3 regions of the Citricoccus sp. K5 genome follow, and region 2 is predicted to be linked to each of the others. Evidence: riboswitches for the same ligand, from Rfam matches in the RefSeq annotation. Region 2 holds a riboswitch; each other region holds the start of a gene.

Region 1 (4,272 bases), 670 kb from region 2:
AACGGCCACCGTCCCCGAGGGGAGAGTGGCCGTTCTGGAGCCTGAAGGGTTCAGGCGAGCTCGATCAGAGCGGGCGGACTGCAGCAGCCTGCATGCCCTTGGGGCCCTGCTGGGACTCGAACTCGACCTTCTGGTCTTCCTGCAGTTCGCGGAAGCCATTGCCCTCGATGGCGGAGAAGTGAACGAAGATGTCAGCGGACTGGTCGTCCGGAGAGATGAAGCCGTAGCCCTTCTCTGCGTTGAACCACTTGACGGTACCGGTAGCCATGATGGGCCCTTTCCTGAGGTTGTAAACCCGTCGGTCTTCCGACGGGGGCGAAGCGGCGTGTGCGAAACCGCTTCCTACAACGCCCCGAACGGCCCGAGGGCCAACCGGTCCGCAGTGGTGACGGACTTACTGCTACTACTACTTCTGTGTCACATAATACGGGAGAAACCGCGGAACTGAAGCCCTCAATTTCCACTGTGGGCATTCTTTTCCCGGTGTTCATCTGAGCCCATCATCGGTCCAGCAGCTCACTGGCGATCGAGGCCGCGATCGATGCTGAGATCGAGATCGGGCTCTGCGTCAGACTCAGGAGCGGCACGGCCGCGGAGCCGGTCCAGCTGGCGCCGGTCTCGCTTGGTGGGCCGGCCTGCACCCCGGTCTCGGCGGGGCACGGCCAGCAGTTCCCGGGGCACGGGTTCCGGGGAGTGGTCGAGGTAGTGCCGGACAGCCTCCGGAGCGCCGACCCGCTTGGCCACCAGGCCGGTGACCTCGAGGATCCGCTCGCGTCCGGGCAGCCGCAACCGGATGGTGTCGCCCGGCTTGACCGGTTGGGCGGCCTTGGCCGGCTGCCCGTTGAGGCGGACGTGGCCGGCCCGGCACGCCGTGGTGGCGGCCGAACGGGTCTTGTACATGCGCACGCCCCAGAGCCAGGCATCCAAGCGGACCGAGCCGGCCGCCGCGGTGCCCGCGCCTGCGGCCGAACCTGGACGCCGCGCGGACGGGGTGGCGGAAGGCATGCCGGACATCCTACCTCCGGACCGGACGCCTGCCCCCGAGGGGCGCTGGGAGGAAGGACGTGAGGCTACTGGTTTCCCTCGGCGGTGCGCAGATTGCGGAAGGCCGAGCGGTGGAACACGATCGGCTCGTGCTCTGCGGAGTGATCGTGCACGCCGTGCACCTCGAGCAGGACCATGGTGTGGTCACCGGCGGGCAGCTCGGAGTAGACGGTGGTGTCCAGCCACAGGGCGGCGCCGTCCAGGAAGATCGCGCCCTCGTCCGTGGACCGGATGTCCAGGCCGGCGAATCGGTCCCCCTCCTTGGACGCGAGCTGACGGCAGACGTCGGTGTGGTCCTCGCCGAGGATGGAGATCCCGATCCGCTCGGCCTGCTTCAGCCGGGGCCAGGTGCGGGAGGTGTTCTGTACGGCGAAGGAGACCAGCGCCGGCTCGAGGGAGACCCCGACGGTGAAGGACGAGGCCACGAGTCCCTCCTTCGAACCGTTGGCGACACCGGCGAGCGCCGCCACGCCGGAGGGGAAGTGGGAGAAGGCCGAGCGAAGAGTCGGCGTGGACAGATCTCGGTTGAGGTCAGTGTCGAGGCCGGGGGCCTGCTGCAGGTCGTGGGTAGCCAGGGCGGTCATGGTGGGTCCTCCGTCCGAAGGCGAATCTGCACGGCGGCACGCCACGGGAACGTCCCGATCGGCACCAGCAGAAACGCGGTACTTGCCTGCCGGGGCATCCGGTAGGCCGAATCCTCACCTGGAGCACCCCACTACTGCGTGAAGAGGGTTGCCGTCCCGCAAGCCAGGGCTGTAACAGCGGGAACTCATGATTCTGGGTCCACACTAACGACGGACTTCCGGAGCGGTCAAAGGGTTTCTCGGACTGTGAACCCCCGTGACCTTCGCCCCGGCATGCCAATGGGGCGAAGCAGCCGCTGAGGATCAGGCAGCGGGTCAGCGGAATCGCAGGGAGACAGCCTCGCCGTGGGCCGGCAACCCCTCCGCCGTGGACAGGGAGGAGATCTTGGTGTCCAGTTCCTTCAGCCCCGTCTCCGTGTAGCGGATGAGCTGCTGCAGGCGCAGGAAGCTCACCGTGTTCAGCCCGGAGGAGTAGCGGGCGGAGCCACCGGTGGGCAGCACGTGGTTGGATCCGGCGGAATAGTCCCCCAGCGGCACGGGCGAATGCGGGCCCACGAACACGGCGCCGGCGTTGGACACCCGGCGGGCCGTCTGCAGGGGGTTCACGGTGTGGACCTCGAGGTGCTCGGCCGCGTAGGCGTCGGCCACGGCCAGCGCCTCGTCCAGGGTCCCCACGAGCAGGATCCCCGACTGCGGGCCGCCCAGGGCCTGGCGGATCTGCTCCTCGTGGAGACTTCCCGGCACCTGACTCTCAATCTCGGCCGCCACATCCCGGGCCAGCTCGGGCGAGGTGGTGATGAGCACGGAGCCGGCCATGGGATCGTGCTCGGCCTGGCTGATGAGGTCGGCGGCCACCCACCGGGCGTCGGCGGTGCCGTCGGCCAGTACGGCGATCTCGGTCGGTCCGGCCTCCGCATCGATGCCGATGGTGCCGAGCAGGGCGCGCTTGGCGGCTGCCACGTAGATGTTGCCCGGCCCCGTGACCATGTCCACGGGGGCACACACTCGGGCGCCGTCGTCGTCCGCCACCCCGTAGGCGAACATGGCCACCGCCTGGGCGCCGCCCGCGGCGTAGACCTCGTCCACGCCGAGCAGGGCGCAGGCCGCGAGGATGACGGGGTGCGGCAGGCCGCCGAAGTCCTTCTGCGGCGGGGAGGCGACCGCGAGCGAGGTGACGCCGGCGGCCTGGGCCGGGACCACGTTCATCACCACGGAGGAGGGGTAGACGGCACGGCCGCCCGGAACGTAGAGGCCCACGCGGTTCACCGGGACCCAGCGGTTCTCGACGACGGCCCCCTCCCCGAGCTCCACCTCCGACCCCGCGGGGACCTGGGCGGCGTGCACCTTGCGGGCGCGGTCGATGGCCTCCTCGAGGGCGGAGCGGACCTCCGGGTCCAGCGACTCGAGCGCCTCGGCGAGCTTCTCGGCCGGCACGGCCAAAGACGGCGGCCGGATCCCATCGAACTGCTCGCCGAGATCCAGCACGGCGCGAGCCCCCTCGGTACGCACCCGGTCCAGGATCGGCATCACCTTTGGCACGGCGGCGGCCACATCGACCTCGGCGCGTGGGAGCACCGTGGCGGGATCGTAGGTGCGGCCGCGCAGGTCCGTGGTGGCAAGCATGGGATGGCTCCTGTGATTCCGAGGGATCGGCTGGTTCCGGTGGTCCAGCGTCCATTCTCCCCCCGTTCAGGAACGTCCGAGAACCAGATGACAGACTGGGGCCATGCCGAGTTTGTCCTTCTTCACCGATCTGTTCACCGCTCCGCCCACCACCACCGTCCTCGCGTCCGGGGCGGGACTGGACTCCGAGCCGACGGCGGAACCGAGCGGGTCCCCGGAGAACATGCAGGACAGCGTCCGCGAGGGGGCCGAAGGCGCCGTCGACTCGCTCGGACCGTTCTGGGGGATGCTCTCCACGGTGGCGATCTCCGTGGCGTTCGCGCTGGCCGTGCTGGTGGTCGCCTGGCTGCTGGTCAACGCCCTGCTGCGCCGCAAGCCACAGCTGCGCAACCAGGTCGCCCGGTGCCGGGTACCGGTGGCGGTCGCGGCGGTGCTGCTGGCGGTGCGGATCGCCCTCGGACTGACCGCCTCCGCCTATGCCTGGTTCAACGGCGTGAGCTTCCTGCTGATGGCCGGCATCATCGGCTCCCTCGCCTGGTTGGCGCTGCGCGTCGTGCGGGTCGTCGAAGAGCGGTTGCTCGGCAAGTACGCCTCTGAAGGGGTGGACGACCGCCGTGACCGCAAGATCCGCACCCAGACCGTGCTGCTGCGGCGCGTGATCCAGGCCGCCGTCATCGTCATCGCCGTGTCCATCGTCCTGCTGACCATTCCCCAGGTCCGCGCGGTGGGCGCCGGCCTGCTGGCCTCGGCCGGCGTGATCTCCGTGGTGGCCGGCCTCGCCGTGCAGTCCACCCTGACCAACGTGTTCGCCGGCATCCAGCTGGCATTCACCGATGCGATCCGCGTGGGAGACGTGGTCACCGCGGACGGGGTCTACGGCACCATCGAGGACATCACCCTCTCCTACGTGGTGGTCAAGATCTGGGACGGGCGCCGCGTGATCTACCCCTCCAGCCACTTCACCACCACCCCGTTCGAGAACTGGACCCGCACCGGGTCTGCCTTGTCCGGGACCGTGGAG
Region 2 (4,272 bases):
GGCCGTGATAGCCGAAGGCGCGGCCAGCCTCCACGAGGTGCGGGTCCACATGCTTGAGCGCCGCATATACGTTCGTGAAGATCGGGAAGAACGCGCCGATCACGATCAATGTCACCTTCGAGTCCTCACCGATGCCCATCCACAGGATCAGCAGAGGCACCCACGCCAGCGACGGCACCGCGCGAATCGCTCCGATCAGGGGCGCAAGCAGGGCATCGGCCCAGGTGGAGAGTCCGAGGATGGAGCCGATGAGCAGGCCGAGGACCCCGCCCATCACGAAGCCGAGCAGCACCCGCTGCACTGAGATGGCGATGTGGTGCCACAGGGATCCGTCGGCGGCCAGATCGATCCCCGCACTGACCACCGAGGCCGGCGAGGGAAGCTGCACCGGCGAGAACAAGCCGGCAGCCGTCGCAGCCCACCAGGCGACGACCAGCACCACGGGCAGCAGAAGCCCGACGACGGCCCGGCCGGCCGGGGTGCCCAAGATCCCGCGGGTGCCCCGGCCGGTGGCGGGACCACCGCCGTTCCGGGAGCTCGAGCCGTAACCCCGGCCGGCCGGCGTCGAGCCCCGGTTGCGGCGCCCCGCCACCTCGTCAGCCCTATGCGATGCCGGGGTCAGGTGTTCGGGGGAGACGAGGGAGCTCACTGCGTGGCTTCTTCGGCGAACGAGGGCTCGAGGAGTTCGGCGAGGGCCTTGTCCACGTTCTCCTGGCTGGCCACGTCACCGGTTTCCACCAGGATCGGGCCGACGACCTCAAGGACGTCCAGTTGTTCCTGGCCGGGGACCGGGTCCACGTCCAGGTTGGAACGCTCCTCGATGACGATGGTGGCCACGTCTTGCTCGAGGCCGGCCACCTCGGCGAGGATCGACGCGGTCTCCTCTGGGTTCTCGAGGGCCCACTCACGGGCCTGCTCGTAGACGTCCACCACCGTTTGAGCCAGCTCGGGGGATTCCTCGAGGAAGGACTCCGTGGCGTTGAGGAAGCCGTAGGTGTTGAAGTCGACGTTGCGGTAGAACAGCTCGGCACCCTCGGCCTCGGCCCCGGCCATGATCGGGTCCAGCCCGGACCAGGCGTCCACGGATCCGTTGTTCAGGGCGGCGTTGCCGTCGGCATGCTGGAGGTTCTGCACGGTGACGTCGGATTCGTCCACGCCGGCCTCGCCGAGGGCCTGGATGAGGAAGAAGTAGGGGTCGGTGCCCTTGGTGGCCGCCACGTTCTTGCCGACCAGGTCCGTGACCTCGGTGATGTCCGAATCGGCGGAGGTGACCAGGGCGGCCCACTCCGGCTGGGAGTAGAGGCTGATGGTCTTGATCGGGGTGCCGTTGGCGCGGTTGAGCAGGGCGGCGGAGCCGGCCGTTGAGCCCACGTCGATGGCCTCGGCACGCAGGGCCTCGTTGGCCTTGTTGGAACCCGCGGACTGGATCCAGTTGACGCTGACGCCTTCGTCGGAGAGCTCCTCCTCCAGCCAGCCCTTCTCCTTGATGACCAGGGAGAGCGGATTGTAGGTGGCGTAGTCGATGTTCAGCTCGCCACCCTCGGCACCACCGCCGGCACCGGCTTCGGCGGCCTCACCACCAGATCCCTCGCCGGCCACGCAACCGGTGAGGGCGAGAGCCGCGATGGCGAGGGTGGCGGCGGACAGGGTGATTCGTGAGCGCATGGGGTGCCTTTCGAAGGGTGCGGTGCTTCCCGGGCCGGCAGGGGTTGTGGCGCGGGGCAATTGGTCGGGTACAGCGGGTACAGAGGGGGGCGTGCAGAAAGGGCCGTGCGACGTGGAGGCGGGGGATGCTCGCAGCGGTGCCCTGGCCGGGTCCGGCTAGTGGCGGTGGGCGTCCACGCCCAGTCCGGCCAACAATTCGGATCGGAGCCGGGCCAGTTCGGCCGAACCCCGATCCCGAGGCCGTTGACCGGGGACGGTGACCATCGTGCGGGTGGTGGCACCGGGGGCCGCGCCCGGGGCGGGGTCCTGGCCGAGCAGCAGGATCCGGTCGGCCAGCTGGAGCGCCTCGTCCACGTCATGGGTGACGAGCAGGACCGTGGTGGCGGTCTTGGCATGGATGTCCAGCAACAGGTCCTGCATCCGCAATCGCGTCAAAGCATCGAGCGCGCCGAAGGGCTCGTCCAATAGCAGGACGCCAGGACGCCGGGCCAGGGCACGAGCCAGCGAGGTTCGCTGGGCCATGCCGCCGGAGACCTCCCGGGGCCGAAGGGTGGCGTGTTCGGCCAGGCCCACCAGTTCCAACAATCGGTCGACGCTCTCGCGGCCCTCCGCGCGGCCCGTGTTCGGGGGCAAGCCCAGGGCCACGTTCTGGTGGATGGTGCGCCAGGGCATGAGGCGGGGCTCCTGGAACCCGACTGCGGTGCGGGAGTCGTAGGGCCGGACGGCGGACCCGCCGACCAGGATCTGCCCCGTGTTGCCGGTGTCCAGGCCGCCCACGGCCCGCAACAGGGTGGACTTGCCGCAGCCGGAGGCACCGATGATGGCCAGGACCTCGCCCGGCTCCACGGTGAGGTTGATGTCTCGCAAGACGGTGCGTGCGCCGGCGGCGGCCGGAAAGGACCGGCCGACATCGCGGAACTCCACCGCCAGGCTGGTGGTCGAGGCCGGCGGCGCCGTCAGGACGCTGGAACCGGGCAGGGACTCGGCAAGGGCAGTCACCGTGAATCACGCTCCATCGGCTCTGGCATGAGCACCTTCCCGGAGAAACGCGGGAGGTTGCTGCGGCGTCACGGAGCCAGATCTCTCGGCCGCTCTGGATGGTTGATTCATCCAGTGAAGCAGAACACGCGGTATCCATGTCAAGCGCGGAACAGCCCACGAATCCCGAGTTCACCGGCGTCGAGGGGCTGTACGGCGGTGTTTTCCCCGTCCCTGTTGCCTACTCTGCCGCAGATCGCTTGACGTCATGGTGCGTCATATGGGGGCACTTTCGAAGCCGATGTCGGCCCAGCGGCTGCGAGCAGGGGCTGCAGGACGAAATGTGACGTCAGAGGGATTCAATCCCGCACGGGAGAAGGCACCGTGATGATCTCGGCACCGTCCTCGGTGATGGCGATCGTGTGTTCGCTGTGCGCCGTGCGGCAGCCGGTCGCGCTGCGGAGCGTCCATCCGTCGGCATCCGTGACGAGTCGATCGGTGTCCACCATGGCCCACGGCTCCAGGGCGAGGAGCAGTCCGGGGCGAAGGACGTAGCCGCGCCCGGGCCGCCCGGTGTTGGGGACGTGAGGGTCCTGGTGCATCGTGGAGCCGATGCCGTGGCCGCCGAACTCGGTGTTGACCGCGAACCCGGCCTCGCTGAGGACAGAGCCGATGGCGTGGGAGAGGTCGCCGATGCGTGCTCCGGGCCCGGCCGCGGCGATCCCTGCGGCCAGGGCGCGCTCCGTGGTCTCGATCAAGGTGACGCTCTCGGCGGGGCGGGCATCGCCGACGATGAAGCTGATGGCGGCATCGGCGGCGATGCCGCGCAGGGTGACCGCGAGGTCGAGGGTCAGCAGGTCGCCGTCGGCCAGTGTGTAGTCATGTGGTTTGCCGTGCAGCACGGCGTCGTTGACAGCCGTGCAGATGTAGTGCCCGAAGGGCCCCCGCCCGAAGGAGGGCTCGTAGTCGACGTAGCAGGAGGTTGCCCCGGCCTCGATGATCAGGACGCGGGCCCATTCGTTGATTTCCAGGAGATTCGTGCCGATGGCGGCCCTGCTCCTCAGGGCTTGGAGAATCTCGGCGACGAGGGCGCCGGAGTCACGGGCCCGATCCAGCTCGGCGGGGGTCAGGATTTCAATCATGCGCTGCCTTTTCACGGGACTTCTCTGGGATGCCGACAACTATCTCCGGTTCCAATAACTATACCGGCCATATTATCCCGGACCTGGAACTAGAATGGAGTCCATGGTGAGGTTGCCGCTGAGTGCTGCAGAAATCGAGCGTGGGGAGCGCCTGGGCGCCCTCCTGCGGCGTGCTCGGGCGGAGCGCACGATGCTCGAGGTCGCGCTCGATGCCGGGGTGTCGCCCGAGACGCTGCGGAAGATCGAATCAGGCCGGGTCGCCACGCCGGCCTTCCCGACCATTGCGGCCATCGCCGAGGTCCTCGGCCTCTCACTCGACGCGGTGTGGGCCGAGATCACCCTCACCGAGACGCTGGAACTCCGGCGATGGGGCCAGCTGCGACCACTCTGACCTCCGATGACTGTCCGGGGCCGCCCCGAGTCACCCGTATCCGGCCGGTACCGGTGAGCGCATTTGACACGGAGCACCATAGACCGGCTTGATGGA
Region 3 (4,272 bases), 2.7 Mb from region 2:
ACCTGATGTACCAGCTGCTGGATATCGGTTTCGCCCTGGTCCCGGTGCTGCTGGTGCTGCACCTGGTGTGGATCCGGGGGCGCAACCCGCTCCGCACCTTCGGCCTGGACTTCCGCCGGCCGGGCAGGGACGTGGTCCTCGGAATCGGACTGTTCCTGGCGATCGGCCTCGGGACCCTGGCGGTCTACGCGGCCGGACGGGCCGCCGGCGTCACCACGGCCATCGTTGGCAGCGCCCTGACCGAGTACTGGTGGAGTACCCCGGTGCTGCTGTTCTCCGCGCTGCGGCACGGGCTGCTGGAGGAGATCATCGTGATGGCGTGGCTCTTCGACCGGCTCGGCTACCTGCAGCAGCGGCGCGCCGGGCTCGATCCGAACAGGCCCGGCAGTGAGGGTGGGCTGCGCACCTGGGCGAGCGGCGCCGTCGTTCCCTTGAATCCCGTCACCGTGCTGGTGGGCTGCGCCGTCCTGCGCGGCGCCTACCACCTCTACCAGGGGGTGGGGCCCGGGATCGGCAATCTGCTCATGGGGCTGGTGTTCGGCGCGGTCTACCTGAGATACCGGAGGGTGATGCCGCTGGTGATCGCGCACTTCCTCCTGGATGCCGCCGGATTCGTGGCGTACCCGCTGCTGGCGGCGGCGGGCCTGTTCAGCACCTGAATCCGTGACGTGAGCCTGGAGGGATTCACGTTTATCGGGGCTGAGAGGTGAATCCCTCCGGACTCAACGCAGGGTGGTGCGTGGAGTCAGAGCGTGACGGTGCCCTTGGGGGTCTCGAAGGTGACCTCGAGGATGCCGGGGGTGCCGGAGGGCGATTCGAAGACCACGTTGAGGTCCCCGACCGTCTCGTCCGGATCGTCCAGGCCCAGCCAGCCGCGCACGCGGTCGCGGGAGCCGGCGATCGTGATGGAGGACAGTTCGGCCTGGGGTGTGTGGGCCTGCGAGGGGTGCAGGTCTTCGGTGCCATCATCCCAGCGCAAGACATATGGGACCTGGGGGTCGGCGATGAGGCCCTTGATGCCGATCTGGCGCCACGTGAGTTCCCGGCCGTCCGGGAATTTGCGGTTGCCGGGCACGGACTGGCGCTCCAAGCGCTCCTCGAACGGTGCGAGGTCGTCCACGGTGACACACCAGCCCATCCAGCCGCCGCCCATCTCGGAGCGGGCGCGCACGGCCTGGCCGAACGGAGCCTTCTCGGAGGAGGGGTGGTCCAGCACCTCGACCACCTCGAGGTACTGGCGGTTGCGCAGCGGGAAGATCGCATTGCGCGTGCCGAAACGGGGGTGAACACCGCCCTTGACGCGCTCGATGCCGAGCGTTTCGGCGAGGCGGGCCACCGTGGCGGCGAGTCCTTCTTCGGGTCCAACGGCGTACGAGACGTGATCCAGGCGCATCATGCCCATATCGTCGCACTTTCTTCAGTCACGGACAGGTTAGGTTAACCTCACTTGAAATGTGCTCGAGGTCACAGGAGTGACCCTCGGCGGGCGCCGGGTGTCGGCGCCCGCGAGCACGCTGGCCACAGAAGCCCCGTGAGGCGCAATGCGACGCCCCAGGGCGGACGGGGATGAATCCCCGGAGCCGATCTGGCAGACTTGACGAAGGTCATGAGTGCCAGCATCAAGCCCCGGCTTGCTGGCCGGCAACCCTCCAGCTCGCGGTGGGGTGCCCCGGGTGAGGACCAGGCAGGTGCCAACCGGCACCGGCAAGCGCGGGCCACCACGCCGCGTCGGGTTGCTGGACGATGTCCCTGCCCGCCGGCATCACGCAGGTGGCCCTGGACTGACAGGAGTCGTCACGTGACTGACACCCCCAATAGCACCCCGAACGCCGAGGCCGCCCCCGATCCGGCCCAGTGGGGCTTCGAGACCCGCCAGATCCATGCCGGGATCCCGGAGGAGAACCCCTACGGCGCCACCGTGCTGCCGATCATCCAGTCGAACTCGTTCGACTTCCCCTCCGCGGAGGTCGCCGCGGACCGCTTCGCGTTGAAGGACCTCGGCCCGATCTACTCCCGCATCGGCAATCCCACCCAGGAAGCCGTCGAGGGCAAGATCGCCGCCCTGGAGGGCGGGGTCGGGGCACTGCTGCTGGCCTCGGGCCAGGCCGCCACCACCTTCTCTATCCTCAACCTCGCCGGGGCGGGTGACCACATCGTCGTGTCCGCCTCGCTGTACGGCGGCACCCAGAATCTGTTCAAGCACACCCTGGCCAAGATCGGCATCACCACCTCCTTCGTGCAGGATCCGGACAGCCCGGAGGGGTGGAAGAACGCCATTCAGGACAACACCAAGGCGCTGTTCGGTGAGACCCTCGGCAACCCCCGCGGGGACGTGCTGGACATCCGCGCCGTCGCCGACGTCGCCCATGGGGCCGGGGTGCCGCTGATCGTGGACAACACCCTGGCCACCCCGTACCTGCTGCGTCCGATCGAGCACGGCGCGGACATCGTGGTCCACTCCGCCACCAAATACCTCGGCGGCCACGCCGCGGCCATGGGCGGTGTGATCGTGGACGGCGGCACCTTCGACTTCGCCGCCCAGCCGGAGCGCTTCCCGGGCTTCAACACCCCGGATGAGAGCTACAACGGGATCGTCTTCGCCCGGGACCTCGGTGTGGACGGCATCCTCGGCGCCAACCTGGCCTTCGTGCTCAAGGCGCGGGTCCAGTTGCTGCGCGACTACGGCAGTGCGATCAGCCCCTTCAACGCCTTCCTCCTCAACCTGGGGCTGGAGACGCTGTCCCTGCGCATGGAGCGCCACGTGGAGAATGCCCGCCAGGTGGCCGAGTACCTGGAGGGCCACGCCCTGGCCGAGACGGTCATCTACCCCGGCCTGGCCTCCAGCCGGTGGCATGAGCGCGCCAAGCAGTACCTGCCGCAGGGTCCGGCCGGCTTCGTCTCCTTCGAGATCGCCGGCGGCCGCGAGGCCGGGGCCCGGTTCGTGGACGCCCTGCAGCTGCACCACCACGTGGCCAACATTGGCGACGTCCGCTCGCTCGTCATCCACCCGGCGTCCACCACGCACTCCCAGCTCACGGAGGAGGAGCAGCGTGCCGCCGGCGTGACCCCCGGCCTGGTCCGCCTGTCCGTGGGTGTGGAGAGCATCGAGGACATCCTGGCCGATCTTGACAACGGCTTCGCCGCGGCCGACGTGAGCGCCTAGGTCCGGAGGTATTCGCATGACCACCACCACCCCCCAGCCGACTGCCACAGGCCTGCCCGAGGGCGGCCTTCGCACCCAGCTCATCGGCGCCCTGGACTTCGAGACCGGCGGGCATCTGCCGGAGGCGGAGATCGCCTACGAGACCTGGGGCAGGCTCAACGCCGAGAAGTCGAACGCCGTGCTGGTGCTGCATGCCCTGACCGGGTCCACGCACGTGGCGGCCTCCTCCGGTGATCCGGAGGAGGGCTGGTGGGAGGGCGTCGTCGGCCCCGGCTGCGCCATCGACACCAACACCTGGTTCGTGATCGCCCCGAACATCCTGGGCGGTTGCTACGGGAGTACCGGCCCGTCCTCGCTGGACCCGGAGGGTGACCCCTGGGGTTCACGTTTCCCGTTCACCACCATCCGCGATTCCGTCCATGCCGAGGCGCGGTTGGCCGACGCGCTGGGCATCGAGCGCTTCCAGGCGGTCATCGGCGGCTCCATGGGCGGCGCCCGCGCCCTGGAGTGGGCTGCGACCTACCCCGACCGTGTGGCCGGCATGGCCGTCATCGCCTGTGGCGCGCACTCGACCGCCGAGCAGATCGCCTTCGCCCAGGCGCAGGTGCAGTCCATCAACCTGGACCCGAACTTCCGCGGCGGGGACTACTACCCGGGCCCGACGCCGGACGGCGGCCTGGGCATCGCCCGCAAGATCGCGCACATCACCTACCGGTCCGAACCGGACATGGTCGCCCGCTTCGGCCGCGCCGCGCAGCCCGAGGAGAACCCGTTCGGCGAGCCGGTCCGGCGGCAGGGGCGCTATCAGGTCGAGTCCTACCTGGACTACCAGGCGGCCAAGCTGGTCAAGCGCTTCGACGCCAACAGCTACCTGGTGCTGACCGAGGCCCTGATGAGCCACGACGTCTCCCGCGGCCGCGGGCCGGAGGCGGAGGTGCTCGGCTCCATCCGGGTGACACCGTTCATCGCCGCCGTCGAGTCCGACCGCCTGTACTTCCCGGGCCAGTCCCAGGAGCTCGCCCGCCAACTGCCCGGTGACGTGCCGGTGCACATGATCGATTCGCCGATCGGTCATGACGGGTTCCTGACGGACCTGGACCAGGTGGCCG

The links. Region 2 has a riboswitch for S-adenosylmethionine ahead of BOSE125_RS15025 (ABC transporter ATP-binding protein). Riboswitches for the same ligand answer to the same signal wherever they lie in the genome.
Region 1: another riboswitch for S-adenosylmethionine. It lies ahead of BOSE125_RS11945 (flavin reductase family protein); the one in region 2 lies ahead of BOSE125_RS15025 (ABC transporter ATP-binding protein).
Region 3: another riboswitch for S-adenosylmethionine. It lies ahead of BOSE125_RS02930 (O-acetylhomoserine aminocarboxypropyltransferase/cysteine synthase family protein); the one in region 2 lies ahead of BOSE125_RS15025 (ABC transporter ATP-binding protein).

What each region holds. Positions count from the first base shown of each region.
Region 1 is NZ_LR732817.1:2,663,552-2,667,823, reverse strand. Features, by position in the region: gene BOSE125_RS11955 (cold-shock protein) at 65-268, opposite strand; gene BOSE125_RS11950 (RNA-binding S4 domain-containing protein) at 517-1,005, opposite strand; gene BOSE125_RS11945 (flavin reductase family protein) at 1,071-1,628, opposite strand; SAM riboswitch class IV at 1,702-1,821, opposite strand; gene hisD (histidinol dehydrogenase) at 1,944-3,251, opposite strand; gene BOSE125_RS11935 (mechanosensitive ion channel family protein) at 3,355-4,272, shown strand, end outside.
Region 2 is NZ_LR732817.1:3,337,639-3,341,910, forward strand. Features, by position in the region: gene BOSE125_RS15015 (ABC transporter permease) at 1-649, opposite strand, end outside; gene BOSE125_RS15020 (aliphatic sulfonate ABC transporter substrate-binding protein) at 646-1,665, opposite strand; gene BOSE125_RS15025 (ABC transporter ATP-binding protein) at 1,822-2,664, opposite strand; SAM riboswitch class I at 2,658-2,769, opposite strand; gene map (type I methionyl aminopeptidase) at 3,003-3,785, opposite strand; gene BOSE125_RS15035 (helix-turn-helix transcriptional regulator) at 3,889-4,176, shown strand.
Region 3 is NZ_LR732817.1:681,756-686,027, forward strand. Features, by position in the region: gene BOSE125_RS02920 (CPBP family intramembrane glutamic endopeptidase) at 1-659, shown strand, start outside; gene BOSE125_RS02925 (VOC family protein) at 746-1,402, opposite strand; SAM riboswitch class IV at 1,603-1,717, shown strand; gene BOSE125_RS02930 (O-acetylhomoserine aminocarboxypropyltransferase/cysteine synthase family protein) at 1,799-3,163, shown strand; gene BOSE125_RS02935 (homoserine O-acetyltransferase) at 3,180-4,272, shown strand, end outside.